One region of the Micromonospora trifolii genome, then DNA from elsewhere that is predicted to be linked to it. Evidence: predicted binding sites of a transcription regulator. Region 1 holds the regulator's gene; each other region holds the start of a gene.
What was found. Region 1 encodes HrcA, which represses chaperone genes, less so after heat shock. Its sites were predicted from a motif close to GGTTNGCACNCTCNNNNNGAGNGTGCNAACC; they were not measured.
Positions count from the first base shown of each region.

Region 2: groES (co-chaperone GroES) is a predicted target of HrcA. The motif match lies at 5,496-5,526, and genes of this name have one in related genera.
Region 3: groL (chaperonin GroEL) is a predicted target of HrcA. The motif match lies at 8,044-8,074, and genes of this name have one in related genera.

Region 1 covers NZ_CP191526.1:4,571,307-4,581,758, reverse strand. The annotation lists gene ACQRWP_RS21220 (SDR family NAD(P)-dependent oxidoreductase) at 1-597, shown strand, start outside; gene ACQRWP_RS21215 (enoyl-CoA hydratase-related protein) at 640-1,428, opposite strand; gene hemW (radical SAM family heme chaperone HemW) at 1,448-2,671, shown strand; gene ACQRWP_RS21205 (DUF4870 domain-containing protein) at 2,738-3,364, opposite strand; gene hrcA (heat-inducible transcriptional repressor HrcA) at 3,590-4,612, shown strand; gene dnaJ (molecular chaperone DnaJ) at 4,688-5,833, shown strand; gene ACQRWP_RS21190 (16S rRNA (uracil(1498)-N(3))-methyltransferase) at 5,835-6,569, shown strand; gene ppk2 (polyphosphate kinase 2) at 6,590-7,534, opposite strand; gene ACQRWP_RS21180 (hypothetical protein) at 7,670-8,344, shown strand; gene ACQRWP_RS21175 (SDR family NAD(P)-dependent oxidoreductase) at 8,387-9,148, opposite strand; gene ACQRWP_RS21170 (histidine triad nucleotide-binding protein) at 9,248-9,607, shown strand; gene ACQRWP_RS21165 (serine hydrolase domain-containing protein) at 9,703-10,452, shown strand, end outside.
Region 2 covers NZ_CP191526.1:5,210,140-5,220,591, forward strand. The annotation lists gene ACQRWP_RS24205 (hypothetical protein) at 692-1,255, shown strand; gene ACQRWP_RS24210 (molybdopterin-dependent oxidoreductase) at 1,518-3,203, opposite strand; gene groL (chaperonin GroEL) at 3,338-4,978, opposite strand; gene groES (co-chaperone GroES) at 5,049-5,363, opposite strand; gene ACQRWP_RS24225 (THUMP-like domain-containing protein) at 5,622-6,818, shown strand; gene ybaK (Cys-tRNA(Pro) deacylase) at 6,855-7,334, shown strand; gene ACQRWP_RS24235 (sugar ABC transporter substrate-binding protein) at 7,514-8,599, shown strand; gene ACQRWP_RS24240 (ATP-binding cassette domain-containing protein) at 8,714-9,532, shown strand; gene ACQRWP_RS24245 (sugar ABC transporter permease) at 9,529-10,452, shown strand, end outside.
Region 3 covers NZ_CP191526.1:5,536,098-5,546,549, forward strand. The annotation lists gene ACQRWP_RS25810 (hypothetical protein) at 1-129, opposite strand, end outside; gene ACQRWP_RS25815 (glycerol-3-phosphate dehydrogenase/oxidase) at 218-2,035, opposite strand; gene ACQRWP_RS25820 (S8 family serine peptidase) at 2,295-4,838, shown strand; gene ACQRWP_RS25825 (GNAT family N-acetyltransferase) at 4,908-5,840, shown strand; gene ACQRWP_RS25830 (hypothetical protein) at 5,922-6,170, shown strand; gene groL (chaperonin GroEL) at 6,227-7,849, opposite strand; gene ACQRWP_RS25840 (hypothetical protein) at 8,122-9,294, opposite strand; gene ACQRWP_RS25845 (cold-shock protein) at 9,389-9,592, opposite strand; gene ACQRWP_RS25850 (N-acetyltransferase family protein) at 9,918-10,448, shown strand.

The sequences.
Region 1 (10,452 bases):
ATGAAGGGCATCGCGCCGGTCGATCTCACCGATCCGGACCAGGTGCGCACACTCGTCGAGGACGCCGCTGCGGCCTACGGCGGCCTTGACGTGGTCTACAACAACGCTGCGGCGCTCCGCTTCGGCCCGATGCCCGACTTCTCCGTGGAGGACTGGCGCTACACCATCACCGGAGAACTCGACATTCCGTACTTCGTGTCGAAGTTCGCCTGGCCGCACCTGGTCCGGCGCGGTGGCGGTGTCATCATCAACGCCGCCTCCATGGCCGGCATGATCGCCGGTCACGTCCCACCGATGGTCGGCCACACCGCCGCCAACGCCGGCGTCATCGGCCTGACGCGACAGCTCGCGCTCGAAGGCGCGCCGCACGGTATCCGCGCGGTGGCGGTCAGCCCCGGGCCGATCGTCAGCCCCGCAAGTGAGCGTGACCTGGGCGACAACCAGGAGGCGCGGGACGCAATCACCGGCAAGACCCTCCTCAAGCGGTTCGCCCAACCCGAGGAGGTCGCCGAACTGGTGGTGTTCCTCGCCTCCGACCGGGCGTCGTACATCACCGGGGCGAACTACGCGGTCGACGGCGGCGCGACCGCCTGGTGACCCGGCCTTGGGGCGCCGCCGCTCCCGGTGGCGCCCCGACCGTCAGTTGTCGAGGGCGGGCACCCAGCGCGCCGGTCGACGTTCGCGGAACGCCATGACCCCCTCGCGCCCCTCGTCGGAGAGGAAGTAGCCGGTCGAGACGGCGGAGAGCCGGGCCAGGTCGGCGCGCAGCTCGGCGGTACCCGGTCGGCGCAGCAACTCCTTCGCGCCGGCCAGCGCCCCGGGCGCGCCGCGCACCAGCGAGTCGCAGTAGCCCCGTACCGCGTCGTCCAACCCGTCCGACGGGACCGAGGCAGTCACCAGGCCGATCTCGGCGGCGCGGCGACCGTCGAAGGTGTCGCCGGTCAGGTACAGCTCGGCTGCGGCGCGGGGGTGCAGCCTGGGCAGCACGGTCGCCGAGATCACCGCCGGGACCACCCCGATGCGTACCTCGGTGAACGCGAAGGTCGCCTCGTCGGCGCAGACCGCCAGGTCGGCGGCGGCGATCAGGCCGAGCCCTCCGGCCCGCGCCGGTCCGCCGACCCGGGCCAGCACCGGCTTCGGGCACTCCCAGAGCGCCGCGAGCACGTCACCCAGCATCCCGGCCGGCACCGTCCCGCTGGCGTACGCCGCGGCGGTCTCCTTCAGGTCCGCGCCGGAGCAGAAGACCGGGCCGGAGTGGTCGAGCACGATCACTCGGACCGCCTCGTCGGCGACCGCTTCCGCCAGCCCGGCCAGCAGCTGGGTCATCAGGCCGGTGGAGAGCGCGTTGCGGTTGTGCGGGCTGTCCAGGGTGAGGGTGGTCACCCCACGGGCCGTGGCGACCCGCACGAGGACGTCGGGAGAGGTCATGCCGGGCACACTAGTGGCCATGCCCGGCGTCCTTCCAGATGGTGAGACCGTCCCCGTCGACGGATCGTTGCCCGCCACCGCCACCACGGCGGTCGGCGCGCGCGGCTTCGGCGTGTACGTGCACGTCCCGTTCTGCGCCAGCCGCTGCGGATACTGCGACTTCAACACCTACACCGCCTCCGAACTGGGCGGCGGCGCCAGCCGCGAGGGGTACGCCGACACCGTCCTGGCCGAGCTGACGCTCGCCGCCCGGGTGCTCGGCGACACCCCGCCGCCCCGGGTCGACACCGTCTTTGTCGGCGGCGGCACGCCCACCCTGCTCCCCGCCGACGACCTGGCCCGCATCCTCGACGGCATCGACCGCACCTGGGGGCTGGCCGCCGACGCCGAAGTGACCACCGAGGCCAACCCCGAGTCGGTCACCCCGGAATCGTTGAAGCTGCTGCGGGCGGCCGGCTACACCCGGATCTCGCTGGGCATGCAGTCCGCCTCCCCGGGGGTGCTGGCGATCCTGGACCGCAAACACAGCGCCGGCCGGGCCACCGCCGCCGCCCTGGAGGCGCGCGACGCCGGGTTCGAGCACGTCAACCTGGACCTGATCTACGGCACCCCGGGGGAGCGGGCCGAGGACTTCGCCGCCTCGCTGGAGCAGGTCGTCGCCGCCGGAGTGGACCATGTCAGCGCGTACGCCCTGATCGTCGAGGACGGCACCCGGCTCGCCGCCCGGATGCGGCGCGGCGAGCTGGCGTACCCCAGTGACGACGTGGCGGCGGACCGCTACCTGGCCGCGGAGGCCGCGCTCGACGCGGCCGGGCTCTCCTGGTACGAGGTCTCCAACTGGGCCCGCACCGAGGAGGCCCGCTGCCGGCACAACCTGCTCTACTGGACCGGCGCGGACTGGTGGGGGCTGGGGCCGGGGGCGCACAGCCACGTCGGTGGGGTGCGCTGGTGGAACGTGAAGCACCCCTCGGCGTACGCCCAGCGGTTGGCCGCCGGTGCGTCTCCCGGTCTGGCCCGGGAGGTGCTCACTGTCGACGAGGCGCACATGGAGGACGTGATGCTCCGGCTGCGGCTGGCCAGCGGTCTCCCGCTGGCGGTGCTCGACGCCACCGGCCGGGCCGGCGCCGAGCGGGCGCTGGCCGGCGGCCTGCTGGCTGCCGACGAGTACGCCGCCGGTAGGGCGGTGCTCACCCTGCGCGGACGGCTGCTCGCCGACGCGGTCGTCCGCGACCTGCTGCCCTGAGTGGCCCACCGCCCCCGGACCGGGTCAGCGGTGTTCCGGACCGGCCGGGGGAGCGGCCGGCCCGGTTCACTTGATGAAGTTGGCCGTCATCGGGTAGCGGTACGGGGTGCCCTCGTTGGCCTTCATGCCGGCGATGATCCCGAACAGGATCTGGATCACCACGACGGCGATGCTGGGCAGGAAGAGCAGGCACCAGCTCACGAAGAGCAGCACGAACGCGATGATCGACCAGAGGATCTGGAAGTTCAGGGCGGCGAGGGCGTGCGCCCGGACGGTCGGCGACTGCTGGCCGCGGGCCAGGTAGGCGATCAGCGGGGCGACGAAGCCCAGCGGCCCGAAGCTGACCAGCGCGCCGAGGGCGCCGCCGAAGTGCGCGACCAGCGCCCAGGTCTTGTCCTCGTTGTTGGCGTAGCCGCCGCCGGGGCCGCCGTAGGCCCCACCGGCCGGGTAGCCGCCGGGCGGGGGATAGCCCCCGGGCGGGGGGTAGCCGCCTGCCGGAGGGTAGCCGCCTGACGGCGGTTGGTCACCGGTGGGCGGCGGATAGCCACCGGGCGGGGGATAGCCGGCCGGGCCGGGGGCCCCGGAGAGTGGTGCGGTGGGCGGCTCGGCCGACGGGAACGGGCCTGGGGAGGTGGGCTCCGGCGGGTAGTTGCCGGGGTCGCCCGACCCGGGAGGGCGAGGAGGTTCAGTCATGGATGTCACGGTAGGGGCCCGTGGCAACGCGGCACCAGAGCGACACCGCCTGGCAGTGCGGGCCGATCGGCCCAACAGGGTGGCGCGGGCCGCACCGACGGGTGGCCGTTGATCATCGCGTCGGCGGGTCCGCCGACGTAGACTGGCACTCGCTACAGTCGAGTGCCAGTACGGCCCGGCCGGCCCAGAGCGCCGGCGGCCGACGTGCGACAGGAGGTGCGGAGGATGGGTCTCGACGACCGGAAACTCGCCGTGCTCCGCGCCATCGTCGAAGACTACGTCTCCACCCAGGAGCCGGTCGGCAGCAAGGCGCTGGTCGAGCGGCACCAGCTCGGGGTCTCCCCGGCCACGGTCCGCAACGACATGGCCGTGCTGGAGGAGGAGGGCTACATCCGGCAGCCGCACACCAGTGCCGGCCGGGTGCCCACCGACCGCGGCTACCGCCTCTTCGTCGACCGGTTGTCCCGGGTCAAGCCGCTCAGCCCGGCCGAGCGCCGGGCCATCGAGCGCTTCCTGGTCGGCGCGGTCGACCTCGACGACGTGGTGCACCGCACGGTGCGGTTGCTCGCCCAGCTGACCCGGCAGGTCGCCGTCGTGCAGTACCCGAGCCTGGCCCGCTCCTCGGTGCGCCACCTGGAGCTGGTGCCGATCTCCACCACCCGGCTGATGCTCGTCATGATCGCCGACACCGGGCGGGTCGAGCAGCGACTCGTGGAGCTGCCCGGGCCGGTGCCCGCCGACGACGTCACCGACCTGCGCCGACTGATCAACGAGAAGCTCGCCAACGCCCGGCTGTCCGAGACGCCACCGCTGGTGCAGGCGCTGGTCGAGGAAGCGCCGAACGGGCTGCGTCCGACCATGACCACGCTCGCCACCGTCCTGCTGGAGACGCTCGTCGAGCGGCACGAGGAGCGGATCGCGCTCGCCGGCACCGCGAACCTCACCCGGGGCGGCCTGCTCGACTTCCAGGGCTCCCTGCGGCCGATCCTCGAAGCTCTGGAGGAGGAGGTCGTGCTGCTCAAGCTCATCGGTGAGACCGAGCCGAGCACGACCCGGGTGCTGATCGGCGACGAGAACGAGTTCGACAACCTGCGCGCCGCCTCGGTGGTCAGCACCGGGTACGGCCCGGGCACCACCATCGTGGGCGGCCTGGGGGTGCTGGGGCCCACCCGGATGGACTACCCCGGCAACATCGCCACGGTGCGCGCCGTGGCACGCTACGTGGGCGAGTTGCTGGCCCAGAACTGATTGGTCAGGGCCGACGCGGCCGGCTGCGGCCGCCGACCGGCGCAACGCGAGACGAACATGAGGACACGGAACGCAGTGGCCAGGGACTACTACGGCATTCTCGGTGTGAGCCGGGAAGCCTCCGATGACGAGATCAAGCGCGCCTACCGCAAGCTGGCGCGCCAGTTCCACCCGGACGTCAATCCGGACCCGGAGGCTCAGGAGAAGTTCAAGGACATCAACGCCGCGTACGAGGTCCTCTCGGACGACCGGAAGCGGCAGATCGTCGACCTCGGTGGCGACCCGCTCGCCCCGGGTGGCGGCGGCGCCGGCGGCCCGGGCGGCCCCGGAGGCGCCGGCCCGTTCGTCGGTTTCCAGGACATCATGGACGCGTTCTTCGGTGGTGCCGGAGGTGGCGCCCGTGGCCCACGCCCGCGTACCCGCCCGGGCGCCGACGCGATTCTGCGGCTCGAACTCGACCTGCACGAGACGGCGTTCGGCGTCGAGGCCCCGATCACCGTCGACACCGCCGTGCTCTGCACCACCTGCTCCGGCGCCGGCACGGCCGCCGGCACACACCTGGCGACCTGCGAGGCGTGCGGCGGTCGGGGCGAGGTGCAGTCGGTGCAGCGCACCTTCCTCGGCCAGGTGGTCTCCGCCCGGCCGTGCACCGTGTGCCAGGGCTACGGCACCACCATCCCGCATCCCTGCCCCACCTGCGCCGGCGACGGCCGGGTGCGGACCCGCCGCTCGCTGACCGTCAAGATCCCGGCCGGCGTCGAGGACGGCATGCGGATCCGGCTGGCCCAGCAGGGCGAGGTGGGCCCCGGCGGCGGCACCGCCGGTGACCTCTACGTGGAGATCCACGAGCGCCCGCACGACGTGTACTCCCGCAAGGGCGACGACCTGCACTGCCGGGTCACCGTGCCGATGACCGCGGCGGCGCTGGGCACCCGGCTGACCATCAAGACGCTGGACAGCGAGGAGACCGTCGACGTCAAGGCCGGCACCCAGCCGGCCAGCACGCTGCGACTGCGCGCCCGGGGCGTGCCGCACCTGCGCGGCACCGGCCGAGGTGACCTCTACGTGCACCTGGACGTGCGGACGCCCACCAAGCTCGACCCGGACCAGGAGAAGATGCTGCGCGACTTCGCCAAGACCCGTGGTGAGGAGGTCGCCGAGCTGTCCAAGCAGGGCGGCTTCTTCTCCCGGATGCGCGACGCGTTCAACGGGCACGCCTGAGGTGTCCGCACCGCTGTTCCTGGTCGAGGCGCTGCCCACCGGCGACGCGCTGACCCTGGACGGCCCGGAGGGGCACCACGCCGCCACCGTGCAGCGGTTGCGCGTCGGCGAGGAGCTGCTGCTCGCCGACGGCCGGGGTGGCACGGCCGCCGCCGTGGTCACGGCCGTCGGCCGGGGCAGCCTGGAGGTCACCATCACCTCCCGGGGGTACGCGGACGCGCCCGTACCCCGGCTGGTGACCGTGCAGGGCATCGCCAAGGGCGACCGGGGCGAACTGGCCGTGCAGGCGATGACCGAGGTCGGGGTGGACGAGATCGTGCCCTGGGCGGCCTCGCGCTCGGTGACCCAGTGGCGCGGCGACCGGGGCGTACGCGCCCGGGAGAAGTGGGTGGCCACCGCCCGGGAGGCGGCCAAGCAGGCCCGCCGGCCGTGGCTGCCGGTGGTGGCCGGTGCGCCGGACGAGTCCACCGCCACGGTGGCCCGTCGGATCGCCGGTGCCGCCGCCGGGTTCGTGCTGCACGAGGAGGCCGAGGACCGGCTCACCACCGCGGAGTTGCCCTCCACCGGCGAGATCGTCCTGGTGGTCGGCCCGGAGGGTGGCATCGCCCCGGCCGAGCTGAGCGCGTTCCGGGAGGCTGGCGGGCGACCCGTACGCCTCGGGCCGGCCGTGCTGCGCACCTCCACCGCGGGGGTGGCGGCCCTCAGCGTGCTTGCCGCCCGCCTCGGCCGCTGGTGACCCTTCGGCGGCTGGCTCGGTCAGGGTCGGGGAAACACCGGCACGACCTCTTCCTCCGGCCCTAGGTCCAGCCCGGCCGGCCCGATGATCTGCGGGTCCGGTGTGCCGACCACCTCGGGGTCCTTGCCGGTGTAGTCGAAGCGGTGCAGCACGTGCCGCATCGCCTCGAGCCGGGCCCGCTTCTTGTCGTTGCTCTTCACCACCGTCCACGGCGCGTCGGCCGTGTCCGTCCAGAAGAACATCGCCTCCTTGGCCTCGGTGTACTCGTCCCACCGGTCGAGCGAGGCGATGTCCATCGGGGACAGCTTCCACTGACGGACCGGGTCGACCTGGCGGATCGCGAACCGGGTGCGCTGCTCGTTCTGGGAGACGGAGAACCAGAACTTGACCAGCCGGATGCCCGAGCGCACCAGCATCCGTTCCAGCTCCGGTGCCTGCCGCAGGAACTCCAGGTACTCCTTGCGGCTACAGAAGCCCATCACCCGCTCCACGCCGGCCCGGTTGTACCAGGAACGGTCGAACAGCACGATCTCGCCGGCCGCCGGCAGGTGCGCCAGCCACCGCTGGAAGTACCACTGGGCGGCTTCCCGCTCGTCCGGCTTGGCGAGCGCCACCACCGACGCGCCACGCGGGTTGAGGTGCTCCATGAAGCGTTTGATGGTGCCGCCCTTGCCGGCCGCGTCCCGGCCCTCGAAGAGGATCACCAAACGCTCGCCGGACTCCTTCATCCAGTCCTGGAGTTTCAGCAGCTCGATCTGGAGCAGCCGCTTGTCGCGGTCGTACTCCTCGCGGTCCAGTCGCTCGTCGTACGGGTAGTCCTCGCGCCAGGTGTCGACGGGAGTGCCGTCGGGGCGGAGCAGGACAGGGTCGTCGTCGTGGCCATCGGCCACCCGGTAGTCGGCGGTGAGGTCCAGCAGCGCGGAGTCGGCCATGTTGGTGGGACTTACCCGCCCGCGAACCGTCAACCACCTCCCCGTCCGGGTGATCCGCCGGCGGTCGGCACGCGAGCCCGCCGCGACCGTGCGAGCGCCACGGCCAGGGACGGTCCAATGGCTGACAATCGATCAACCCTTGTGGATGGTCACGCGTACCCTGGCGCGGTGCTCGCTGCCGAGGCTCCGAAGATCACCGACTGGATGCAGGCGTGGGGAAGTGTCGTCGGCCTGCTGCTGTCGGGTCTTGCCGCAATGGCCACCTGGCTGCTGTTTCGCCATGAGATCCAGGTGCGGCGAGAGGAACAACGCGACAATGAGGCAGCTCAGGCGCGGTTGATCGTTCCGGTGTTGGACGACCTGCCTCGGGGTCTTGATGAGGTGCGAAGCTTCACGATTGCCAATTACAGTGGCGTGCCGTTCTATGACCTGCGGGTCATGCTCCTCCGGAATGAGCGGTTGATTGGCAACTATTCGTCCCCTCTCCACGTCCTGATGGGTGAGGTCAAGGGGAGCTTTTCCTATCTGGCGGTGCCAGGGGTTGACGTCGTAGGGATCGCCAAGACCGGTGATCTGGCCATCGGAGTCTATTTCACCGACGCTTCTGGTTTGCGCTGGAGCAAACTCAACCGTGAGCCACCGACTCGGGTGCGACAAGATGATCGTTGGATCGAGATTGACACTATCCGTCAACGGCAACGTGCAGCGGCGAGAGCGAGGCTTGAAACTGAGATGAAGCTGCGGGCGATGGCCCGTCGAAACAAATCAAGGTTCCGGATTGCAGCCTCGATCGCCGCAGTTGTTGCTGTGGCTGTTTTCTTGGTGTTCCTCATCTACAGGTAGGCACGCCTACCACGTCACTGTCACCCGCTTCGCGATGGCGGGTCAGCTGCGTAGGTAGGAGGCGCCGTTGAGGTCGACGATCGTGCCGGACGCCCACTCGGCCTGCGGCGAGGCCAGCCAGTGCACGGCGGCGGCGATCTCCTCCGGTTGGCCCACCCGGTCGAACGGGCTCTGCGCCCGGATCGCCGCGCCCTCCTCACCGCGCAGGTACTCGGTGACCATGTCGGTCGCCACGAAGCCCGGCGCGACGGTGGCGACCGCGATGCCGTACGGCGCGAGCGCCACGGCGAGGGACTGGCCCAGCGCGTTCAGCCCCGCCTTGCTGGCCCCGTACGCCGGCTGGTGCGGCTCGCCACGGAACGCGCCACGGGACGAGACGTTGACGATCCGCCCGCCGCGTTGGCGCATGTGCTGGGCGGCGCACCAGATGACATTGCCGGCGCCGGTCAGGTTGGTCTCCAGCACCTGCCGCCAGCGCTGCTGCCACTCCTCGTACGAGGCGCCGAAGATCGGGTGCGGGTCGTCGCGGTCGCCGTACGTCCCGGCGTTGTTGACAAGCACGTCCAGCCCGCCGAGCAGCTCGGCGGCCCGGTCCACCATGACCCGGACCGCGTCCGGATCGGTGAGGTCGGCGCGGACCACCACGTGCCCGTCGCCGGGAAGCTGCGCGCGTAGCTCCTCGGCCGCGTCGGCGGAGTCGCGGTGGTGGATGGCCACCCGGTCGCCGCCGGCCGCGAACGCCTTCGCCACCGCGCGGCCGATCCCGCGCGAGGCCCCGGTCACGAGTACCGCCCGATCCGTCATGCCGGCCATCCTGCCTCAGCCGAATGTTCCCCTGCGAACGGGCCGGCGGCGCATGCTGCGCCGGAGCGTCCCCGGCCCGTTGGTCCTTACACTGCCCCGATGGGATCCGACTGCCTGTTCTGCCGCATCGTCGCCGGGGAGATCCCGGCCACCGTGGTCCGGGAGACCGACACCACGCTCGCCTTCCGCGACATCGACCCGAAGGCGCCGGTGCACGTCCTGGTCATTCCGAAGGAGCACTACGCCGACGTCGCCACGCTCGCCCAGGGTGACCCGACGCTGGCCGCCGACGTGCTGGCGACGTCCGCCGCCGTGGCCGAGGACGAGGGGCTGCTCGGCGACGGTTTCCGGCTGATGTTCAACACCGGCGCGTACGGCGGGCAGGAGGTGTTCCACGTGCACGCGCACCTGCTCGGTGGTGCGCCGCTCGGCCCGATGCTCGCCCGGAACCTGGCGTGAACGAGCGCAGCGAGCGAACCAGCAGGCTCGGTAGCGGGGCGCCTCACGTCGGCGCGCAGCGAAGCGGAGGCGACGGCGTGAGCGGGCGCGGTCCCGTGCCCGAAAGTCGCGGCAATGAGCACCTGGACCGGTTGGTCCGGCGGGTGCAGGCCGAGGCCCGGGTGCCGGCGGTGTCGGCGGCGCTGCACCGGGCCGACCGACCGCTCTGGAGCTGCACCGTCGGCGAGACCGGCACCGACAGCCCGCTGGGGCCGGGCACCCAGTTCCGGATCGGCTCGGTCACCAAGACGTTCACCGCGGTGCTGGTCCTACAGTGCCGCGACGACGGGCTGTTGGACCTGGACGACCCGGTGGGCCGGCACCTTGACCTTCCGGCGCACGGCGAGCTGACCGTACGCCGGTTGCTGTCGCACACCGGTGGCCTGCAACGCGAGCCGTTCGGCGATGTGTGGGACAGCCTCCGCGCACCGGACGACGACCAACTGGTCGCCGAACTGGACCGGGCCGAGCGGGTGCTGCCGACCGGCCGGCGGTTCCACTACTCCAACCTGGGCGTGGCCGTACTCGGCCGACTCGTCGCCCAACTCCGGGGCGGCAGTTGGGCGCAGGCGCTCACCGAGCGGATCCTGACGCCGCTGGGGCTGACCGACACCACGGTGACCCCACGGCCGGCGGCGGCCACCGGGTTCCTGGTCGACGCGTACTCCGACGAGGCGCACCCGGAACCGCCCACCGACTTCGGCGCTGTCGGCCCGGCCGCCCAGCTCTGGAGCACCGCGACCGACATGGCCCGGTGGGCGGCGTTCCTGGCCGACCCGGCGGCGCTGGACCCGGCCGGCGCGGTC
Region 2 (10,452 bases), 640 kb from region 1:
CCGCCCCGGGGGCGCGGTTTCGTGCCGTTCACGCGGTTTCGCGTGGTAGAGCCTTGGCGCCGCCGATGCCGCGATGATCAACACGGGTTTCTTGATATCGGAGCATCCCGCCGGCCCGGACACCCCGACTTCAGTGACCTCGAGCCGACTTCAGTGACCTCGAGTGGATCAAGTCGAGTGTGCGGTCGCGAGGGCAAGCAAAGACGACGCCCTGGGCTGTTTGTCTGATTTGGGGCATTCGGGCCGGGCGCAGGGCTTAGGCTGCTGCGAGGTACGCGGCCTTTGTCTGGTGACCGGATGCACCCGTGGGCCGGAATCATGGCCGGGCCGGGGTCGTTACATATCCTGACGATCGCAGTACCACCGACCCGCCGCCCGGCCCTTGGCGGCTGGTCGCGCAGGTTGGAATGCCGGCCCGCACCCGGTCGTTGCAGTCCCCACGACCGATCGCCTGGCACCGCCTCGATGAGGTGCTGGCAGTTGGGCCAACCCGGAATGACCCCGGCCCCCGGTCGTTACACCTGGACCCGGCGCCACGAGCCCCGACTCGCTAGGCCGCCGACCCGACGCCCGACAGGGCGTCACCCCCCCAGACTTTCCCCTTTGCATCTGCAGCGCCGGACGAGGTGCTCACACCCTGCCGCCACCCCCCTGGCGGTTCGGGTGTCCTACCCCCGAAGGAGCTACCCCCATGAACACGATCTTCCGTAAGAGCATGCTGTCTGTTGCTGGTCTCGCGTTCGCCGGTGGTGTCTTCGCCGGCCCGATCGCCGCCCACGCCGCCACCCCGGCCGACGGCAAGCCCGTCGCCGTGGCCGTGCAGCAGTCGGCGTCGAAGCCGCAGGGCGAGCAGTCCCACATCACCCTCAACGACGAGCAGACCGCTAACGTGAAGGCGATCATCGCCGCCACGAAGAAGGCCGGCCTGCCCGAGCGGGCCGCGGTCATCTCGATCGCGACGAGCCTGCAGGAGTCGAAGCTGGAGAACCTGGGTCACCTGGGCGACATGAACGACCACGACTCGCTGGGCTTGTTCCAGCAGCGCCCGTCCAGCGGTTGGGGTACGCCGGAGCAGATCACCAACCCCGAGTACTCCACCACCGCGTTCCTCAAGGGTCTGAAGCAGGTTGATGGTTGGCAGGACATGCCGCTGACCGACGCCGCGCAGACGGTGCAGGTGTCGGCCTACCCGGACGCCTACGCCCAGTGGGAGCAGCAGGCCACCGACCTCGTCACCCAGCACTGGAACAGCTGACCCACACCACCCGCACGACAAGCACACAGCACCACAGCACGACACCAACCGCTGGCCGGCACCCCCCTGCCCGGGGTGCCGGCCAGCGGCAATTCTGTGCTCGGAGCCCGCAGATCTTGGACACTTTCCGTTCCGAGCGAACGGAAAGTGTCCAAGATCTGCATGCACGGTCTGGGGTATCCCCGGTCAACCAGCCGACCCGCAGAGCACGTCGCGGGTACAGGTCACGGACGCAGCCGAGGCGGCGACGTCACGCCGTCGGTCAGCGGACGGTGACGGTGATCGTGTGCCAGCCGGTGGCGCCATCGGGGACGACGTCCTGCGTACGCTCGGTTTGGGTTTCACCTGTCGCGTCGGTCGCGCGGACCTGGAGCCGGTGTTCGCCCGGTGTGGCGTCCCAGCGCCAGGACCACTGCACCCAGGTGTCCACCGACACGGTCGGGGCCAGCGCGGCTTCCTGCCACTGGCCGTCGTCGACGCGTACCTCGACTCGGCGGATGCCCCGGCGCTGCGCCCAGGCCACCCCGGCGACGGTCACCGGTCCGGCGGTCAGCCGGTTACGCCCCCGGGGCGTGTCGATCCGCGACTGGGTTTTGATCGGCCCCTCGGGGGACCAGCCGCGCGGCACCCAGTACGCGTCGAAGTCGGCAAACCGGGTCAGCTCCAGTTCGGTCACCCACTTGCAGGCCGACACGTAGCCGTAGAGGCCCGGCACCACCACCCGGACCGGGAAGCCGTGCTCGACCGGCAGCGGTTCGCCGTTCATCCCGACGGCCAGCAGGGCGTCCCGTCCGTCGCGCAGCGCGGCGGTGGGGGTGCCGCAGGTCCAGCCGTCCACCGACCGGCCGACGACCTGGTCGGCGTCGTCGTCCGGCTCGACCTCGTCCAGCAGTTCCCGCAGGGGTACGCCCAGCCATAGGGCATTGCCGATCAGGTCCCCGCCCACCTCGTTCGAGACGCAGGCCAGCGTGACGTACCGCTCGACCAGCGGTCGAGCCAGCAGATCCGCGTAGCTGTAGGTGCGCTCCCTGCCGACCCGTCCGTGGATCCGCAGCCGCCAGGTGTCCGGGTCGACCTGGGGCACCACCAGCGCGGTGTCGATCCGGTAGAACCCGAAGTTCGGGGTGACGTACGGCGCGAGCTGGGTCAGCGAGAGGTCCGCGCCCGCCGGCACGGCCGGTGCGGGGGCGACCGGCGCGGGCAGGCGGATCGCGTCGCGGGCTGCGGACACGCCACGCCGCCCCGCTAGCCACCGCCCACCGAGACCGGCCACCACGGCCGTGCCGAGCAGCACTCCGCTGCCGGTGAGGAACCGCCGCCGCGACTCCGGGTCCACTTCGGCAGGCCCGACCGGTTCGACCGGCGCCTTCGGCCCGGCGGGAGTCACCGGCACCGGCCCTGCCGGAGACACCGGCACCGACTCTCCGGGCGACACCGGAGCAGCCTGCGACCCCGGACCAGCGGACGACACCGGACCAAGCGGCGGCGTGGGTGGTGACCAGGACCAGGGGTCCAGCTCGAGCGGTCCGCCGATGAACAGCCAGAGCACCAGGGCGCCGAGACCGGCGCCGACCAGGGACGGCAGCGCGTCGGCCAGGTCGGCGCCGGAGCGGGTCAACGCGGCAGCCGCGCCGATGGCGCCGAACGCGGCGATGCCGGCCAGGCCGAGTGCCAGCCGGCGGACCGCCAGTACGCCGAAGAGGGCGGCGAAGCCTCCCAGCAACACGGCCGTGCCGACCAGCAGCGCGATCTTGTCGGCGGTGCCGAAGAGGTCGATGGCGAGTTGCTTCAGCGACTCGGGGACGGCGTCGACGATGACCCCGCCGACCGCGACCAGGGGCGCCGACCGGGGGCCGGTCAACACCGCGACCGGTTCGGCGATCCCGATCGCGACGGCGGCGGCGGTGATTCCGGCCAACGCGGCGTACCGCCGTGACGTGGTGCTCATCGGCCCAGTGTGCGCGATCATCTCGCCCGGTCGCCAACAACGTCAGCGTTCGGTAATGACCTACCGGCCCGCAAGAACGAGCCGGGGCGCACCGCCGTACGGCGGTGCGCCCCGGAACGGGTGTCGCTACCGGATCAGAAGCCCGGGCCGTGCTGGTGGCCGTGACCGTGGCCGTGCCCGCCGGCGGCGGCCGGGTCGGCCTGCTCCGGCTTCTCCACCACGAGGCTCTCCGTGGTGAGCAGCAGACCGGCGATCGAGGCGGCGTTGGTGACCGCGTTGCGGGTCACCTTCACCGGGTCGATGATGCCGGCCTTGACCAGGTCGACGTACTCACCCTTGGCGGCGTCCAGGCCGTTGCCCCACTTGAGGTCGGCGACCTTCTGCGTCACGACGTAGCCGTCGTGACCGGCGTTCTGGGCGATCCAGCGAAGCGGCTCGACGAGCGCCTTGCGCACGACCGAGACGCCGACCTTCTCGTCACCGGTGAAGCCCAGGTCGTCGTCGAGCACCGAGAGGATCTGCACCAGGGCGGCGCCGCCGCCGGGCACAGTGCCCTCCTCGACCGCAGCCTTGGTCGCCGCGATGGCGTCCTCGATGCGGTGCTTGCGCTCCTTCATCTCGACCTCGGTCGCCGCGCCAGCCTTGATGACGGCGATGCCACCGGAGAGCTTCGCCAGCCGCTCGGCCAGCTTCTCCCGGTCCCAGTCGGAGTCGGAGGCCTCGATCTCCTTGCGGATCTGGGACACCCGGTCGGCGACGTCGGTCTTCTGGCCACCGCCGTCGACGATCGTGGTGTTCTCCTTGTCGACCACGACGCGCCGGGCGGTGCCGAGCACCTCCAGACCGACCTGGTCGAGCTTGTAGCCCAGCTCCGGGGCGACCAGCTCGGCGCCCGTGGAGATCGCGATGTCCTGGAGCATCGCCTTGCGCCGGTCACCGAAGCCCGGTGCCTTGACCGCGCAGACCTTGAGGGTCTTGCGCAGCGAGTTGACCACCAGGGTGGAGAGCGCCTGGCCGTCCACGTCCTCGGCGATGATCAGCAGGGGCTTGCTGTTCTGCAGGACCTTCTCCAGCAGCGGCAGCAGCTCCTCGATCGCCGAGATCTTCTGGGTGGTGACCAGGATGTACGCGTCCTCAAGGACGGACTCCTGACCCTCCAGGTCGGTGACGAAGTTCGGCGAGATGAAGCCCTTGTCGAACTGGAGACCCTCGGTCACGTCCAGTTCGGTGGTGAGCATCGAGCCTTCCTCGACGGTGATGACACCGTCGCGGCCGACGCGCTCCATCGCCTCGGCGATCAGATCGCCGATCGTGGAGTCCTGCGCGGAGATCGTCGCCACGTTCGCGATCGACTCCTTGCTGGTGACCTCGGCGGCGCGGCCGAGCAGCGCCTCGGAGACCTTCATGGCCGCCGCGTCGATGCCCCGCTTGAGGCCCGCCGGGTTGGTCCCGGCGGTCACGTTGCGCAGACCCTCGCGAACCATCGCCTGGGCCAGCACGGTAGCGGTGGTGGTCCCGTCGCCGGCGACGTCGTTGGTCTTGGTCGCCACCTCCTTGACCAGCTGCGCGCCAAGGTTCTCGTACGGGTTGGTGAGCTCGATCTCCTTGGCGATGGTCACACCATCGTTGGTGATCGTCGGCGCACCGAATTTCTTGTCCAGGACGACGTTGCGCCCGCGCGGGCCGAGGGTGACCTTGACCGTGTCGGCGAGGGCGTTGACACCGTGCTCCAGCAGGTGCCGGGCGTCGTCCGAGAAGCTCAGGATCTTCGCCATATATATCCCTTCGAAGCGCCATTGCCCCGGCCCGGCGAGCCGGACCGGGGCAATGGCACTGATCGGTTGCTTACTTCTCGATGACCGCGAGGACGTCGCGGGCGGAGAGCACCAGGTACTCCTCGCCGGCGTACTTGACCTCGGTGCCGCCGTACTTCGAGTAGAGGACGGTGTCGCCGACCTGAACGTCAACCGGAACCCGGTTGCCGTTGTCGTCGACGCGCCCCGGACCCACAGCGAGGACAGTGCCCTCCTGCGGCTTCTCCTTGGCGGTGTCGGGGATCACGATGCCCGACGCAGTGGTGGTCTCAGCCTCGTTCGCCTGGACCACGATGCGGTCCTCGAGCGGCTTGATCGCAACCTTGGTCGCGGTAGTCACGGGCATACCCTCCTGGGGTACTGGTTTCGTTGCTGGCCAGCGGGGCCGACCAGCGTCAATTGCCTCATGCCACCGGGCGGGACCGTCGTCGCGGGTGCCGGTCCGCCTGGCGTGCGCACCCGGGTCGCGAGACCCGGAAGCTGGCACCCTCAGGGTGAGAGTGCTAATCGCAGGTTATTCCGTGGCTAGCACTCCGTCAAGGAGAGTGCCAGCGCGTCGCGCCCCGCCAGCCAGGATTTCCGGGTCGGCCGGGACAATGGCCGGGTGGATCTCGATCAGCTGGCGGCGCTGCGTACCCCTGAGGGGTCGGCCGCGCTCACGGCGGCGGCCGACCTGGCCGGCGGTGATCCACTGGTCGCGGCGTCGGCGCTGCGCGCGACCGGGGTGCCGCCGACGTTGGCTGCGGCGGCCCTCACCCAGGCCGAGCTGCGCCACCGGGCGGTGGGCAAGTTCGGCCCGGCCGCCGCTGGGATGTTCCTCACCCGTCCCGGCCTGGAGCAGGCCACCCGCCGGGTGGTCGCCGACCGTCGGGCCGCCCGGTTGTACGCGGCCGGCGTGCGCACCCTGGCCGACCTCGGGTGCGGGCTCGGGGCCGACGCGCTGGCCGCCGCCCGCGCCGGCATCCGGGTGTACGGGGTGGAGGCCGACCCGGTGACCGCGGCGATGGCCACCGCCAACGCCGAGGCGGCCGGCCTGGCCGAGCTGTTCACTGTCGAGTGCGGCGACGCGACCGGGTTCGACGTGTCAGGGGTCGATGGGGTCTTCTGCGATCCGGCCCGCCGCGCCACCGGCACCGGGCGGCGGATCTTCGACCCGCGCGCCTACTCGCCACCGTGGGACTTCGTCACCGGGCTGGCCGAGCGGGTGCCGCGCACCGTGGTGAAGGTCGCCCCGGGCCTGGACCACGCGCTCATTCCGGCCGGCGCGGAGGCCGAGTGGGTCAGCGTGGACGGCGACCTGGTCGAGGCCGCGCTCTGGTGCGGCGAGCTTGCGGAGGTGCCCCGCCGCGCCACCATCTACCGCCAGCGGGGTGCCGAGGCTCACCGTCACCAGCTCACCGGCTCGGGTGCCGCCGAGGCGCCGGTCGGGCCGCCGCGCCGCTACCTGTACGACCCGGACCCGGCGGTGGTCCGCGCGCACCTCGTGGCCGAACTGGCCACCGAGCTGGACGCCACCCTGGGCGACCCGAGCATCGCCTACCTCTACGCCGACCAGCCGATCCGCACCCCGTACGCGCGCTGCCTGGAGATCGCCGACGTGCTGCCGTTCTCGCTCAAGCGCCTGCGGGCGCTGCTGCGCGACCGGCGGGTTGGCCGGGTGGAGATCCTCAAGCGGGGTTCGGCGCTCACCCCGGAGCAGCTCCGGCGGGACCTGCGGCTGGCCGGGGACGCGGCGGCGAGTCTGGTGCTCACCCGGGTCGACGGCGCACCGACGGTGCTCGTCGGCCAGCCGGTCGCCTAGCGTCGTCTCGGCCGCCGGTCGACTAGCCTCGTCGCTGTGGCGGGACAGGGCACGCCGGCAACGGCACTGTTGGTCAAGCGCGGGATCGCGCATCGCACCCATCCGTACCGGGTGGCGCCGGACGCCCTGAACTACGGCGCGTTGGTGGCGGTGGCGCTCGGCGTGGCACCGGAGCGCGTGTTCAAGTCGCTGGTGACCGAGGTCGACGGCGCGCTCACCGTGGCGGTCGTTCCGGTCACCGGCGAGCTGGATCTCAAGGCGCTGGCGGCGGCGGTCGGCGGCAAGCGGGCGGCGTTGGCCGACCGGGCGGTCGCCGAGCGGGCCACCGGTTACGTACGCGGTGGGATCAGCCCGCTGGGGCAGCGTCGACGTTTGCCCACCGTGCTGGACGAATCCGCGCTGGATCTTCCGACGATCTACGTCTCGGCTGGTCGGCGCGGTCTGCAACTCGAACTGGCCGCGGCGGATCTGGTGGCGCTGACCGACGCCCGCACCGCGCCGTTGCAGACCCACTGACGGCCTTCGTTACGTCGACTCCCCCGTGGGATACCCGGGGAGTAACAGTCGCGTTGCTGAATTGTTATCGCTCCCAACAAACTATGCACCTGCGCGGTCTTGTGGAGCCGGCGTGACGCGAAATACGTTGCCGGACACAACAAAACAACACCTCCCCCACCTCCGAAAGGACCCTGCACATGCGTAAGGGGATCCTCACCATCGCCGCCGTGGGCCTGCTCACGACCGGCGGCTTGACCGCCTGTGGCGACGACTCCGGCGACAAGGCCGCCTCCGCCAAGACCCCCAAGATCGGCGTGATCCTCCCGGACAGCAAGTCCTCGGCCCGCTGGGAAACGGCGGACCGTCGGTTCCTGGAGGAGGCGTTCAAGGCCGCCGGCGTCCAGTACGACATCCAGAACGCCCAGAACGACAAGACCGCCTTCCAGACCATCGCCGACCAGATGATCACCGGCGGCGTGACCGCCCTGATGATCGTCAACCTGGACTCCGGCACCGGCAAGGCCGTGCTCGACAAGGCCAAGTCGCAGGGCGTCGCCACCATCGACTACGACCGGCTCACCCTCGGCGGCTCGGCCCAGTACTACGTCAGCTTCGACAACGAGACCGTCGGCAAGCTCCAGGGCGAGGGTCTGGCGAAGTGCCTGACCGAGAAGGGCGCCAAGAACCCCGTCGTGGCGTACCTGAACGGCTCCCCCACCGACAACAACGCCACCCTGTTCAAGGCCGGCTACGACTCGGTGCTCAAGCCGAAGTTCGACGCCAAGGAATACGTCAAGGGCCCCGAGGACGCGGTGCCGGCCTGGGACAACACGCAGGCCGCGACGATCTTCGAGCAGCAGCTCACCAAGGCCAACGGCAAGATCGACGGCGTGCTGGCCGCCAACGACGGTCTCGGCAACGCGGCCATCTCGATCCTGAAGAAGAACAAGCTCAACGGCAAGGTGCCGGTGACCGGGCAGGACGCCAGCACCGAGGGCCTGCAGAACATCCTCGCCGGTGACCAGTGCATGACCGTCTACAAGGCGGTCCGGGAAGAGGCCAAGGCCGCCTCCGACCTGGCCATCGCGCTCGCCAAGGGTGAGAAGAAGGACACCGGTCAGACGGTCAAGGACGGTGACCGGGACGTTCCCTCGGTGCTGCTCACCCCGAAGGCCATCTACAAGGAGAGCGTCAAGGACGTCATCGCCGACGGCTACGTGACCAAGGAAGAGGTCTGCACCGCGGCGTACACCAAGTTCTGCGCCGAAGCCGGCATCAGCTGACCGACGCCGCAGTACCCGCCGGAACGACCATCGCCGCCCGGCACGGGAGAACCCTCCCGTGCCGGGCGGCGCCCGCCGGACGGGCCCCGACCCTCCCTTAAGAAGGAGACCCCCGTGTCCGCGACCCCCCTGCTGGAACTCCGCGGGATCGACAAGAGCTTCGGTCCCGTCCAGGTGCTCCGCGACGTCGCCCTGACCGTCCACCCGGGCGAAGTGACCGCACTGGTCGGCGACAACGGCGCCGGCAAGTCGACCCTGGTGAAGTGCATCAGCGGCATCCACCCCACCGACGCCGGCGAGTTCCTGTTCAACGGTGAACCGGTGCACATCGGCAGCCCCCGCGACGCCGCCACGCTCGGCATCGAGGTCGTCTACCAGGACCTCGCGCTCTGCGACAACCTGGACATCGTGCAGAACATGTTCCTCGGCCGGGAGAAGCGCAGCGGCATCGTCCTCGACGAGCCGACCATGGAACAGCTCGCCGCCGAAACCCTGGCGGGGCTCTCCATCCGCACCGTCACCTCACTTCGCCAGCACGTGTCCAGCCTCTCCGGCGGTCAACGCCAGACCGTGGCCATCGCCAAGGCGGTGCTGTGGAACAGCAAGCTCGTCATCCTGGACGAGCCGACCGCGGCGCTCGGCGTGGCACAGACCGCCCAGGTGCTCGAACTGGTCCGCCGCCTCGCCGACAACGGCCTGGCCGTGGTGCTCATCTCGCACAACATGAACGACGTCTTCGCCGTCTCCGACCGGATCGCCGCGCTCTACCTCGGCCAGATGGTCGCCCAGGTGAAGACCACCGACATCACCCACGCCCAGGTGGTCGAGCTGATCACCGCCGGGCGCTCGGGCGGGCTCGGCCTCGCCACCGACCCGGGCAGCAACGGCGACGGCCCACAGCCGGCCGACTCGATCTCAGGAGGCGTCCGATGACCACCACCGCCGTGCGGAAGGACGGCCCCGCGGCCGTCACACCGACGCCGACCGTCGGAGGCCACTTCCGCAACTACCTGAGTCGGGTACGCGGTGGCGACGTCGGCGCGCTACCAGCCGTGCTCGGCCTGATCGTGCTCTGCACCGTCTTCGCGATCATGCGGCCGTCGTCGTTCCTGTCGGCCGGTAACTTCGCCAACCTCTTCACCCAGGGCGCGGCGGTCACGCTGATCGCGATGGGCCTGGTCTTCGTGCTGCTGCTCGGCGAGATCGATCTCTCCGCCGGCTTCGCCAGCGGCGTCTGCGCGGCGGTGCTGGCCAATGTGGTCACAGTGCTCGGCTATCCCTGGTGGGTCGCCGTGCTCGCCGCGGTCGCCACCGGTGTGGTCATCGGCACCACGCTCGGCATGCTCGTCGCGAAGATCGGCATCCCGTCCTTTGTGGTCACCCTCGCCGGCTTCCTCGCCTTTCAGGGCGTCGTGCTGCTGCTCGTCAAAGAGGGCACCAACATCTCCGTCCGCGACGAGGTGCTGGTCGCCATCGCCAACCGCAACCTCGCCCCCACGCTGGGCTGGGGGCTGACCGCCCTCGCGGTCATCGGCTACGCGGCGGTGCAACTGCTGCGCCACCGCAACCGGGTGGCCCGAGGCCTGATCACCGACCCGCTCGCGGTGGTGGCGCTGCGGATCGGCGGGCTCGCCGTCATCCTCGGCACCGCGGTGTACGTGCTCAACCTGGAGCGCAGCCGCAACGTCCTCATCGTCTCGCTCAAGGGTGTGCCGATCGTGGTGCCGATCATCGCGGTGCTGCTGGTCATCTGGACCTTCGTGCTTCAACGCACCAGCTACGGCCGGCACATCTACGCCGTGGGCGGCAACCGCGAAGCGGCCCGCCGGGCCGGCATCGGAGTCGACCGGATC
Region 3 (10,452 bases), 960 kb from region 1:
GCCGGGGGTCGGTTGCGCCACCGGGGTTCTCGGCTTGTCTCCGTCGAAGAGGGAGCACCCGGTCAGGGCGCCGACGAGCGCGACGGCGAGCAGGGGTGAGAGCAGACGAGGGCGCGCGCGGGGTAGCACGCGCGGAAACCTACCCCACCGTAGGTAGCGTTCGAAACCACCATCCGGGCCGGTATCGATGGTTACCCATCGGTAACGTCGCAATTCGTCATCGAGCGGACGGGCGCAGCTCCGCCTGATCGTCGTCGCCGCCCCGGTCGGCCGCGTAACCCCGCACGTCCGGAGCGCCGAGCCGGGCCGCGTCCGCCGCCGCGTCGTCCGGCATCAACTGGGACTGCCGCTCCGCCTCCACCCGGGCCCGGTAGTGCTCGACCTCGCGTGCCCGGGTCGCCGCGTCCCACCCGAGCACCGCGCCCATCAACTCGGCGGTGTGCTCCGCCGACTCCAGCCCCCGGTGGCTGGTCTCGAACGAGATCCGCGTCCGCCGGGTCAGCACGTCCTCCAGGTGCAGCGCGCCCTCGGCCCGCGCCGCGTAGGTGACCTCCGCCGCCAGATACTCCGGAGCACCGGCCAGCGGAGACGCCAGCAGAGGATCGGCGTCGACCAGCGCCAGCAGGTCCAGGGTGAGAGTGCCGTACCGCTCCAGCAGGTGCTCCACCACGCCCACCGGCACGCCGTGCCGGCGCGCCAGGTCGGCCCGGTCCCGCCACATCGCCGGGTACCCGTCAGCACCGAGCAGCGGCAGGTCGGCGGTACGCGACGAGCGGGCGCCACCGAGCCGGCGAGCAGCTCGGTCGACCACGTCGGACGCCATCACCCGGTACGTCGTGTACTTGCCGCCGGCGACCAGCAGCAGCCCGAGCATCGGCTCGAAGACCGCGTGCTCCCGGGAGAGCTTCGAGGTCGAGTCGGCCTCGCCGGCCAGCAGCGGCCGCAGCCCGGCGTACACCCCCTCGATGTCGGCGGTGGTCAGCGGCCGGTCCAGCACGGTGTTGACCTGCTGGAGGAGGTAGTCGATGTCGCGGGCCGAGGCGGCCGGGTGCGAACGGTCCAGCCGCCAGTCGGTGTCCGTGGTGCCGATGATCCAGTGCCCACCCCACGGGATGACGAAGAGCACCGAACTCGCCGTACGCAGGATGAGCCCCGTCTCGCCGGTGATCGCCGAGCGGGGCACCACCAGATGCACCCCCTTGGAGGCGCGTACCCGGACGCCGGGCCGCAGGCCCACGTCGTTGAGCATCCGGGACATGTCGTCGCTCCACACGCCGGTGGCGGCGATGACGGTGCGGGCCTGCACTTCGAACTCCGCGTCCGGCGAGCCCGGCGGCGCCTCCAGGTCCCGGACGCGGACGCCGGTCACCTCGCGCGCCTGCCGGATCAACCCGACGGCACGGGCACTGCTCACCACCGTGGCACCGAGGCTGGCCGCGGTGCGGGCCAGGGTGACCACCAGCCGGGCGTCGTCGACCTGCCCGTCGTAGTAGCGGATCGCCCCGGCCAGCGCGTCGGCCCGCAGACTCGGGAAGATCCGGCGGGCACCCTCCCGGGTCAGGTGACGGTGCAGGGGCATACCCCGGCCGCCGCCGAAGACCCCGGCGAAGACGTCGTACGCGGCCACCCCGGCGCCGTAGTACGAGCGGCGGAACACCCGGGCCGGCAGGTCCCGCAGACCCCGCCCGGCCGGCAGCGGCACCATGATCGGCACCGGGCGTACGAGGTGCGGCGCGAGCCGGGTGGCCAGCAGGCCGCGCTCGGTGAGCGCCTCGTGGACCAGGTGGAACTCCAACTGCTCCAGGTAGCGCAGGCCACCGTGGATGAGTTTGCTGGACCGGCTGGAGGTCCCGGCAGCAAGGTCACGCGCCTCGACCAGCGCCACCTTCAGGCCCCGGGACGCCGCGTCCAGGGCGGCACCGGCTCCGGTCACCCCGCCCCCGATGACCAGCACGTCGAAGCGCTCGGCACGCAGTCGACGCAGGTCGGACGCACGGCGGACCGGTGAGAGCTGACCGGCGACGGATCGGGAGATATTGGGGTCGCGCACCCGTCCACCGTAACCGCCGAGCCAACGGGTCGACATTCGCCGCCCGCCCCGCACCGCTCCTACCTGCTCCGAAGCGCACGACACGTCTCGCCACCCGATCCAGACCGACCGATCGGAGATCTTGGACAGTTACCGGTTGAGCCCGCCCCGCTAACGGAAACTGTCCAAGATCTGCACGGATCGTCGAAGTCCCGGAACCCGACGCTCGGGTCGAAACCCTTCGTCGTAGTCGTAAGGTTCTCGGATGCACGGTCAACCTACGCAACCCGGTTTCAGCGACCGCAGTTCCCCGTGGCCGGTCGTCGCGGCCGTGCTGGTCGGCTGCTGGACGGTTGCGGTCACCGTGGGCACCCAGACCGGTGGCTGGCTCACCGACCAGGTGCTGCTGGGCTTCGGACGGGACCGGCTCGGCTGGCTCTGGCCGGTGCTCGGCCTGGCCACCGTCGTGCTGGCCGGCACGCCCGCTCTGCTGCTGGCCGTCCTGCCCCGGTCGGCCGCGGTCCGGGCCACCGGGCGGGCCTGGCTGATCGGAGCACTCGCGCTCGGCCTGCTCACGCTGCTGCGGGTCGTGCCGCCGGTGCACCACGAGGCGTACCTCGCCGCGCTGGCCGGTGCCGCGCTGCTCGGCGCGCTCGCCGTGCGCTGGTCGGCTCGCCGGTGGGCGTACCCCGGGCTGGTTGGCTCGGTCAGCGGCCCGGCACCCAACGGAGACGGCGACGCCACGCGGCCCGAGGCCACCGGAGACGGCGACGCCACGCGGCCCGAGGCCACCGGGAACGCGGAGACCGTCGGGCGGCGGCGGAGGTTGCTGGGGCTCGGTCCGGTGCCGCTGCTCGCGGTCGCCGCCGGGTTGGCGCTGCTGCTGCCGTGGGCCTGGCTGGGCGCGCTGGGCGGTCTCCTGGAGACCGCGCTCGCGCTTCTGGCGGCCGCCGCGCTCGGGGTGCTGGCCGCGACTCTGCTGGACGCACCCTTCTGGGCCCCGTTCGCGGTTGGGCGACCGCCCCGGCCGGCTCGGCTGGTGCTGGTCGGCGGCCTGGTCGCCGGGGTTGCGCTGCTGCTGCTCGCGGCGGGGACCGGCCAGTCCGGCGCGCAGTTGCCCGCCCTGCTGACCCTGCCGCCGGTGGGTTTCGCGCTGGCCGCGCTCTGGGCCGCGACCTGGCGGCCCACCGCCGACCCGGCCGAGGCCACCCGCGCCGGCCGAACGGCGACCGGCTGGCTCGTGGGCCTGGCCGCGCTCGGTCCGCTGGCCTTCACCGACCCGGAAGAGATCAGCCTGCTGCTGGTCGGCATCCGGGACATCCCGTTCTGGGTGGCGGCCGCCGCCGGCGTCGGGCTCGCCGTCGCGGTCCTGGTCGCCATCGGGTACGCGGTGCTGCTCGCCCGTCCCACGGCGCGCACCCCGAACAGGCGGGTCGCCGCGGTGGCGGCCGTGGTGCTGCTGGTGGCGTTCGGCGTGGTCGACCTCGGCCCCGGCCAACCGGGCCTGTACGGCGAGCGGCTGTTCGTGGTGCTTCGCGCGCAGGCCGACCTGAGCGATCTTCCGGCCGCCGCGCCTGGTCGGGCCGGGCGGGACGCCCGCGCGGCGGAGGTCTACCGGCGGCTGGTGACGACCGCCGAGCAGAGCCAGGGCGACCTGTTGCGGGGATTGAACCGGCTGCGCCTCGACCCGGTGTCGTACTACCTGGTCAACGCGGTCGAGGTGGACGGCGGCCCGGCGGTGCGGGCCTGGCTCGCCCGCCGACCGGAGGTGGCCCGGGTGCTGGTCAGCCAACGCCTGCGCCCGCTGCCGGCCCCGGCCGGGCAGAGCCGGGGCACCGCGCCCAAGCCCACCGGCCCGGAGTGGAACATTCGCCAGATCGGCGCCGACCGGGTGTGGTCCCAACTCCGGGTCACCGGCACGGGCATCGTGGTCGGCAGCTCCGACTCGGGGGTGGACGGCGGCCATCCGGCGCTGCGGGCCGGGTTCCGTGGTGGGGACGACTCCTGGTACGACCCCTGGGACGACACCCGGAGCCCAACCGACCAGGGCGGACACGGCACCCACACGGTGGGCAGCGCGGTCGGGCGGGACGGCATCGGGGTGGCACCGGACGCGCAGTGGGTGGGCTGCGTCAACCTGGACCGCAACCTCGGCAGCCCCGCGCACTACCTGGACTGTCTCCAGTTCATGTTGGCGCCCTTTCCGGCCGGCGGCGACCCGTTCAGCGACGGCCGTCCGGAGCGCGCCCCGCAGGTGCTGACCAACTCGTGGGGCTGCCCGTCCATCGAGGGTTGCGACCAGCGCGTCCTGCGGCCGGCCACGGCCGCCCTGGACGCCGCCGGGATCTTCGTGGTCGCCGCGGCCGGCAACACCGGCCCGTGGTGCGCATCGATCGACGATCCGCCGGCCCCGTACCCGGACGTGCTGACCGTGGGCGCGGTGGACGCCCAGCGGCGGGTCGCCGAGTTCTCCTCGCGCGGGCCGGTGCCGGGTGGCTCGGGTAAACCGGACGTGCTGGCACCGGGGGTGGCTGTGGTGTCGGCCATGCCGGGCGGCACGTACGCCGCGCTGGACGGCACGTCAATGGCGACCCCGCAGGTGGCCGGGGTGGTCGCGCTGATGTGGTCGGCGAACCCGGCGCTGGTTGGCGACGTGACCCGGACCCGGCAGATCCTGCGGGACACCGCCACTGCGGCGACGCCCACCTATCGCTCCGACAGCCCCTCCGACGCCTGCGGTGCTCCGTCGAACGTGACCGGCGCCGGGCAGGTCGACGCCTACGCCGCGGTTCGCGCCGCCCAGCAATAGGCAGGTTTCCTTCCTGAAGTGCTGAGCCGGGGGTGCGGCTCGACACCCGGTGATCTAGGGTCGGCGACCATGGACGCCGAGATCACCGTCACCGAGCTGACCGCCGACCTGGTCCCCAGCGTCGTACAGCTCTGCCAGCAGGCTCTCGACCTGCCCGAGGACGCCGCCGAGGCGGCTGCCATCGTTGACGTTCTCTGGACCCGGGCCACCGCCGACCGGCCGGTGGTCGGGCTGGGCGCGTACCGGGGTGCGGACCTGGTGGGGGTGCTGATCTGTTCGGTGTCGGCGACCGAGCCGGGGATCGGGCACGTGGACCTGGTCGCGGTCCTTGCGGAACAGCGGCGTCGGGGCGTCGGCCGGGCGCTGCTCCAGCGGGCCGAGCGGGTGCTCGCCGAGCGCGGGGCGACCGAGGTGCTGCTGGCCGGAAATCCGCCGTACTACGCGTGGCCGGGCATCGACGTCCGCTACACGCCGGCGGTCTGCGCCGCCCTCGCGCTCGGCTACCAGCAGGACCGGACCGCCTGGAACATGACCGCGGACCTGTCGTACGACGGGTCGCCGGCACTGCGGTCCACCGAGGCGGCGGAGCGGCGGCTGGCCGACCAGGGCGTCACCGTACGCCGGGCGGAGCCGGCTGACCTGCCGACGCTGACCGCGTTCGCCCGATCCACCTTCGGCGGGACGTGGGACGGCGAGCTGGCCGGGTCGGTGGGGCGCGCCGACGCCGGTTGCCACCTGGCGGAGCGGGACGGCGAGGTGCTCGGCTTCGCCGCGTACGGGTCGTCCCGGCCGAGTTGGTTCGGGCCGATGGGCACCGCGCCGGCCGCGGAGGGGTCGGGTATCGGCGGGGTGCTGTTGCGGCGCTGCCTGCGCGACCAGCGGGTGGCGGGGCTCGACCGGGCACAGATCGGCTGGGTAGGACCGGTGCCGTTCTATTCGGGCAGCGCGGGTGCGTGGATCGAGCGGGTCTTCTTCCTGTACCGGCGAACCCTATCCAGGTGACAACCAGGGCAAACAGGACATAGATCCATTCGCCCGCATCGGTCATCGACGCCCCCTACCGTTTCGGTAGAGGAGGCAGCCATGACCACGGATGACAACCAGACCGAGGACGGCACGCCGATCACCTGGAAACCGGTGGGTGAACTCCCCGGCCAACTGCCGTTCGACCGGCTCGACTACGGCGACGCCGAGCAGCTGGCCGAGATGACCACCGACGGTGAGCCGCCGGTGGTCGAGGAGCCGCAGGAGATGGTGGACGCGCCGATCCAACTGCTTCCGCCGTACAACCGGGCCCAGAAGCGGCGCAACCAGCGCCCACTACCGACCTGACGACGAACGGGGCGGACCGCGTCAGCGGCCCGCCCCGTTCGGTGTCGAAACTGGACTCAGAAGTCCATGTCCCCGCCACCCGGGCCAGCCGGGGCAGCCGGGTTCTTCTCCGGCTTGTCCGCGACAACGGCCTCGGTGGTGAGGAAGAGCGCCGCGATGGAAGCGGCGTTCTGCAGCGCCGAGCGCGTGACCTTGGCCGGGTCGATGATGCCCGCGGCCAGCAGGTCGACGTACTCGCCGTTGGCGGCGTTCAGACCGTGACCCGCTTCGAGGTTACGGACCTTCTCCACCACGACGCCGCCCTCAAGGCCGGCGTTGACGGCGATCTGCCGCAGCGGGGCGTCCAGCGCGACCTTGACGATGTTCGCACCGGTCGCCTCGTCGCCGACCAGGTCGAGCTTGTCGAAGGCGGTCTTGCCGGCCTGAACCAGCGCGACGCCACCACCCGGGACGATGCCCTCCTCGACGGCGGCCTTCGCGTTGCGAACGGCGTCCTCGATGCGGTGCTTGCGCTCCTTGAGCTCGACCTCGGTGGCCGCGCCGACCTTGATCACCGCAACGCCGCCGGCCAGCTTGGCCAGCCGCTCCTGCAGCTTCTCCCGGTCGTAGTCGGAGTCGCTCTTGTCGATCTCGGCCCGGATCTGGTTGACCCGGCCCTGGATCTGCTCGGCGTCACCGGCACCGTCGACGATGGTGGTCTCGTCCTTGGTCACCACGACCTTGCGGGCGCGGCCCAGCATGTCGAGGCTGGCGGCGTCGAGCTTGAGGCCGACCTCCTCGCTGATGACCTGGCCACCGGCGAGGATGGCGATGTCGGTCAGCATGGCCTTGCGGCGGTCACCGAAGCCCGGCGCCTTGACGGCGACCGACTTGAAGGTGCCACGGACCTTGTTGACCACCAGGGTGGCGAGAGCCTCGCCCTCCAGGTCCTCGGCGATGATCAGCAGCGGCTTGCCCGACTGCATGACCTTCTCCAGGATCGGGAGCAGGTCCTTCACCGACGAGATCTTGCTGTTGGCGATCAGGATGTACGGGTCGTCGAAGACGGCCTCCATACGCTCCGGGTCGGTCATGAAGTAGGCCGAGATGTAGCCCTTGTCGAAGCGCATACCCTCGGTGAGCTCCAGCTCCAGCCCGAAGGTGTTGCTCTCCTCGACGGTGATGACGCCTTCCTTGCCGACCTTGTCCATCGCCTCGGCGATGATCTCGCCGACGGTGCTGTCGCCAGCGGAGATGGAGGCGGTGGAGGCGATCTGCTCCTTGGTCTCGACGTCCTTGGCGAGCTTGGACAGCTCCTCCGAGACGCTCGCGACAGCAGCCTCGATGCCCCGCTTCAGGGCCATCGGGTTGGCGCCAGCCGCCACGTTGCGCAGGCCCTCGCGAACCAGGGCCTGGGCCAGGACGGTCGCCGTCGTCGTGCCGTCACCGGCAACGTCGTCGGTCTTCTTGGCGACCTCCTTGACCAGCTCAGCGCCGATCTTCTCGTACGGGTCCTCGAGCTCGATCTCCTTGGCGATGCTCACACCATCGTTGGTGATGGTGGGGGCACCCCACTTCTTCTCGAGCACGACGTTGCGGCCCTTGGGGCCGAGGGTCACCTTTACGGCGTCGGCGAGCTGGTTCATGCCCCGCTCGAGGCCGCGGCGCGCCTCTTCGTCGAACGCGATCATCTTGGCCATACGGTGTTGTCCTCCTGGACACTCACGGGCCACCCGAGATGTGTGCCCCGGATAGACCGTTTGGTGTGCGCACCTTGGGACGTCGCCACCTGGCGACGGCGACGTCCTTCGGCCGGGCCGGATAGCCCGCGACGACCGGCCATGTGCCGCCCCGGCGTCTCCACGCCGGTGCAACCTGGCCCCACCGTCCCGACCGCTGGCACTCACGGTATGCGAGTGCCAATGACTTGTTTAGCACTCTCCCCTGCCGAGTGCAAGCACGATGGGGTCGCTCAGCCGAGTTCCGCGGCCAGTCCAGCGGTGTTCACCGGCGCCTCATGGGCGCGCTGCTCGGCGTACGTCACCAGCAGACCGATCATCTGAGCGAGGTGGGCCGGCAGGGCCAGCACGGCGGTGATCCCGATCACCACCACCGTCCCGGCGGCGGTACCCGCCGAGGAGAACGGATCCGTTCCGAATGCGGAGGTGCCGATCCCTTCCAGGCCACCGGGGATCAGGGTGCCGACGATCACCGCCACGGCCACCAGGGCCACACGACCGAGCAGCAGGCCGAGCCGGTCGTGGAACATCCGGAACGATCGACCGATCGGGTTGTGGCGTTCGAAGAGATAGACCGGGCCGGCCATGCTCAGCGCGAAGGCCAGGTAGATGCCCGGCAGCACGCAGAAACAGACACCGACGCCGATCAGCAGACTGACCAACAGGGTCCAGCCCCACAGCCCGAGTGCCCGACGCAGGCCGTAGCGCAGCGCAGACTCCAGGCTGGCCGGCTGACCGGCGGCCTGTTGGGTGATCACCCAGGTGCCGGCGGCCCACCCGACGGCCTGCACCAACCCGACCACCAGGCTGCCGCCGACCAGCAGGACCAGGAGGCTCAGCAGTTCGGCGGCGAAATTGTCCGGCAGCGCGGGGGTCGACGTCGATTCGGCCTGGGCGGCCCACTTCGCCGACGGGTCCACCCCGAGGGAGATCACCGAGAGCACCGCCGCCGGCAGCACCTGGGTGAGCAGCATGATCGGCACCAACTGCCGCCAGCCCCGGCGCAGCGCTCCCCCGCACCTGTTGAACCAGCCGCCGAGGCCGGCGCCGGGCGGCGTGACCAGGGCGTCGTTCGGGTCGAACCCGTAACCCGGCGGGTACCAGCCGACCGGCGCCCCCGGGTACCACGGCTGCCCGCCGTAGGGACCCGACCCGGGCGGGTAACCCCCGGTGGGCGGGAACGCCCAGCCCTGCGGCGGCGGAGCCGCACCCCAGGCACCCTGCCCGGGATCCCAGCCGGGCTGCGGACCGGCAGGGCCGGAGGGCGGGCCAGCCGGGGGCATGCCCGGCCCCCAGCCGGGCGGCGGACCGGCGTGACCGGGGCTGCCGGTGGGCGAGGACGGATCGGACGGGTCCGGCTCCCCCGACCCGGAGGACGGAGTGGGCGGGGGTGGCTGGTCGGTCATGAACGCTCCTCAGCATCGGCTGGAACGGTTCACGATCTTCCCGGCTGCGCGCCCCAGCCGCAGCCCCGACTCACGGGGCCGATCGGCCAGAAGCTCAGCCGATGACGCGTACGTGCTCTGCCTGTGGGCCCTTCTGGCCCTGGGCGATCTCGAACTCGACCCGCTGACCGTCGTCCAACGCCTTGTAACCGTCCATCTCGATCGCGGAGAAGTGGACGAACACATCCTGACCGCCGTCGACGGCGATGAAGCCGTAGCCCTTTTCGGCGTTGAACCACTTCACGGAGCCCTGTGCCACGGTGCACTTCCCTCACTCTGCGCGGCGTTGCCTGACCTCGGCGCACGGCACGGCCGGGCGCCGCCGACCACCGACTCAGCGATCGATGACCGCCATTGAAGTAGGTGACCGAAATCGCACGCTACACGAGGAGTGACGGCCGCGCACGGCCACAAATCGGACACACTTCGGGACGTCCCTGCCGCGCTGATCGGCCAGGTTCCCGAGCCACCGGATTGGCCAGCGTCATTGCGATATGGAGGAAGGGTCGCAGGGCGCTCCCGAGGTGACCGGGATCGGCCCAGCTCCCCAAACGCCGTTCCTCCCCTGTGGTAGGCATGCGGACATGACCACCGACATGGGCTCGCCGGCCCTGCGGCTCGCGGAGATCCGCCGGGTCCGGCCGGAGGACGCCGCCAGGATGCGCGCGCTGCGCCTGGAGATGCTGGCCGACGCTCCGTTGGCCTTCCTGGAGACCTTGGCGGACGCGGCGGCCCGACCGCACAACGAGTTCGCCGCCCGGGTCGCCTACACCTCGGCCGGTGCCAGTAACGCGCAGTTCATCGCCGACCCGGGCGGCCGGCTGGTGGGGCACGCCGGTGGCACGACCCACCCGAACGAACCGGGGCTGACCGTGATCTACGCCGTGTACGTCACGCCGACCTGGCGCGGCAGTGGCCTGCTCGGCGAGCTGATCGACGGAGTGGCCGCCTGGTCGCGAGCCTGTGGCCGACCGGAGCTGCTGCTGGAGGTGGTGGTCGGCAACGACCGCGCCTATCGCGCGTACCAGCGCCTGGGCTTCAAGGACACCGGGGTACGAGTCCCCCACCCGAACATCCCAGCCCTCACCGAGCTACAAATGCGCCGAACAGCCTGACCCC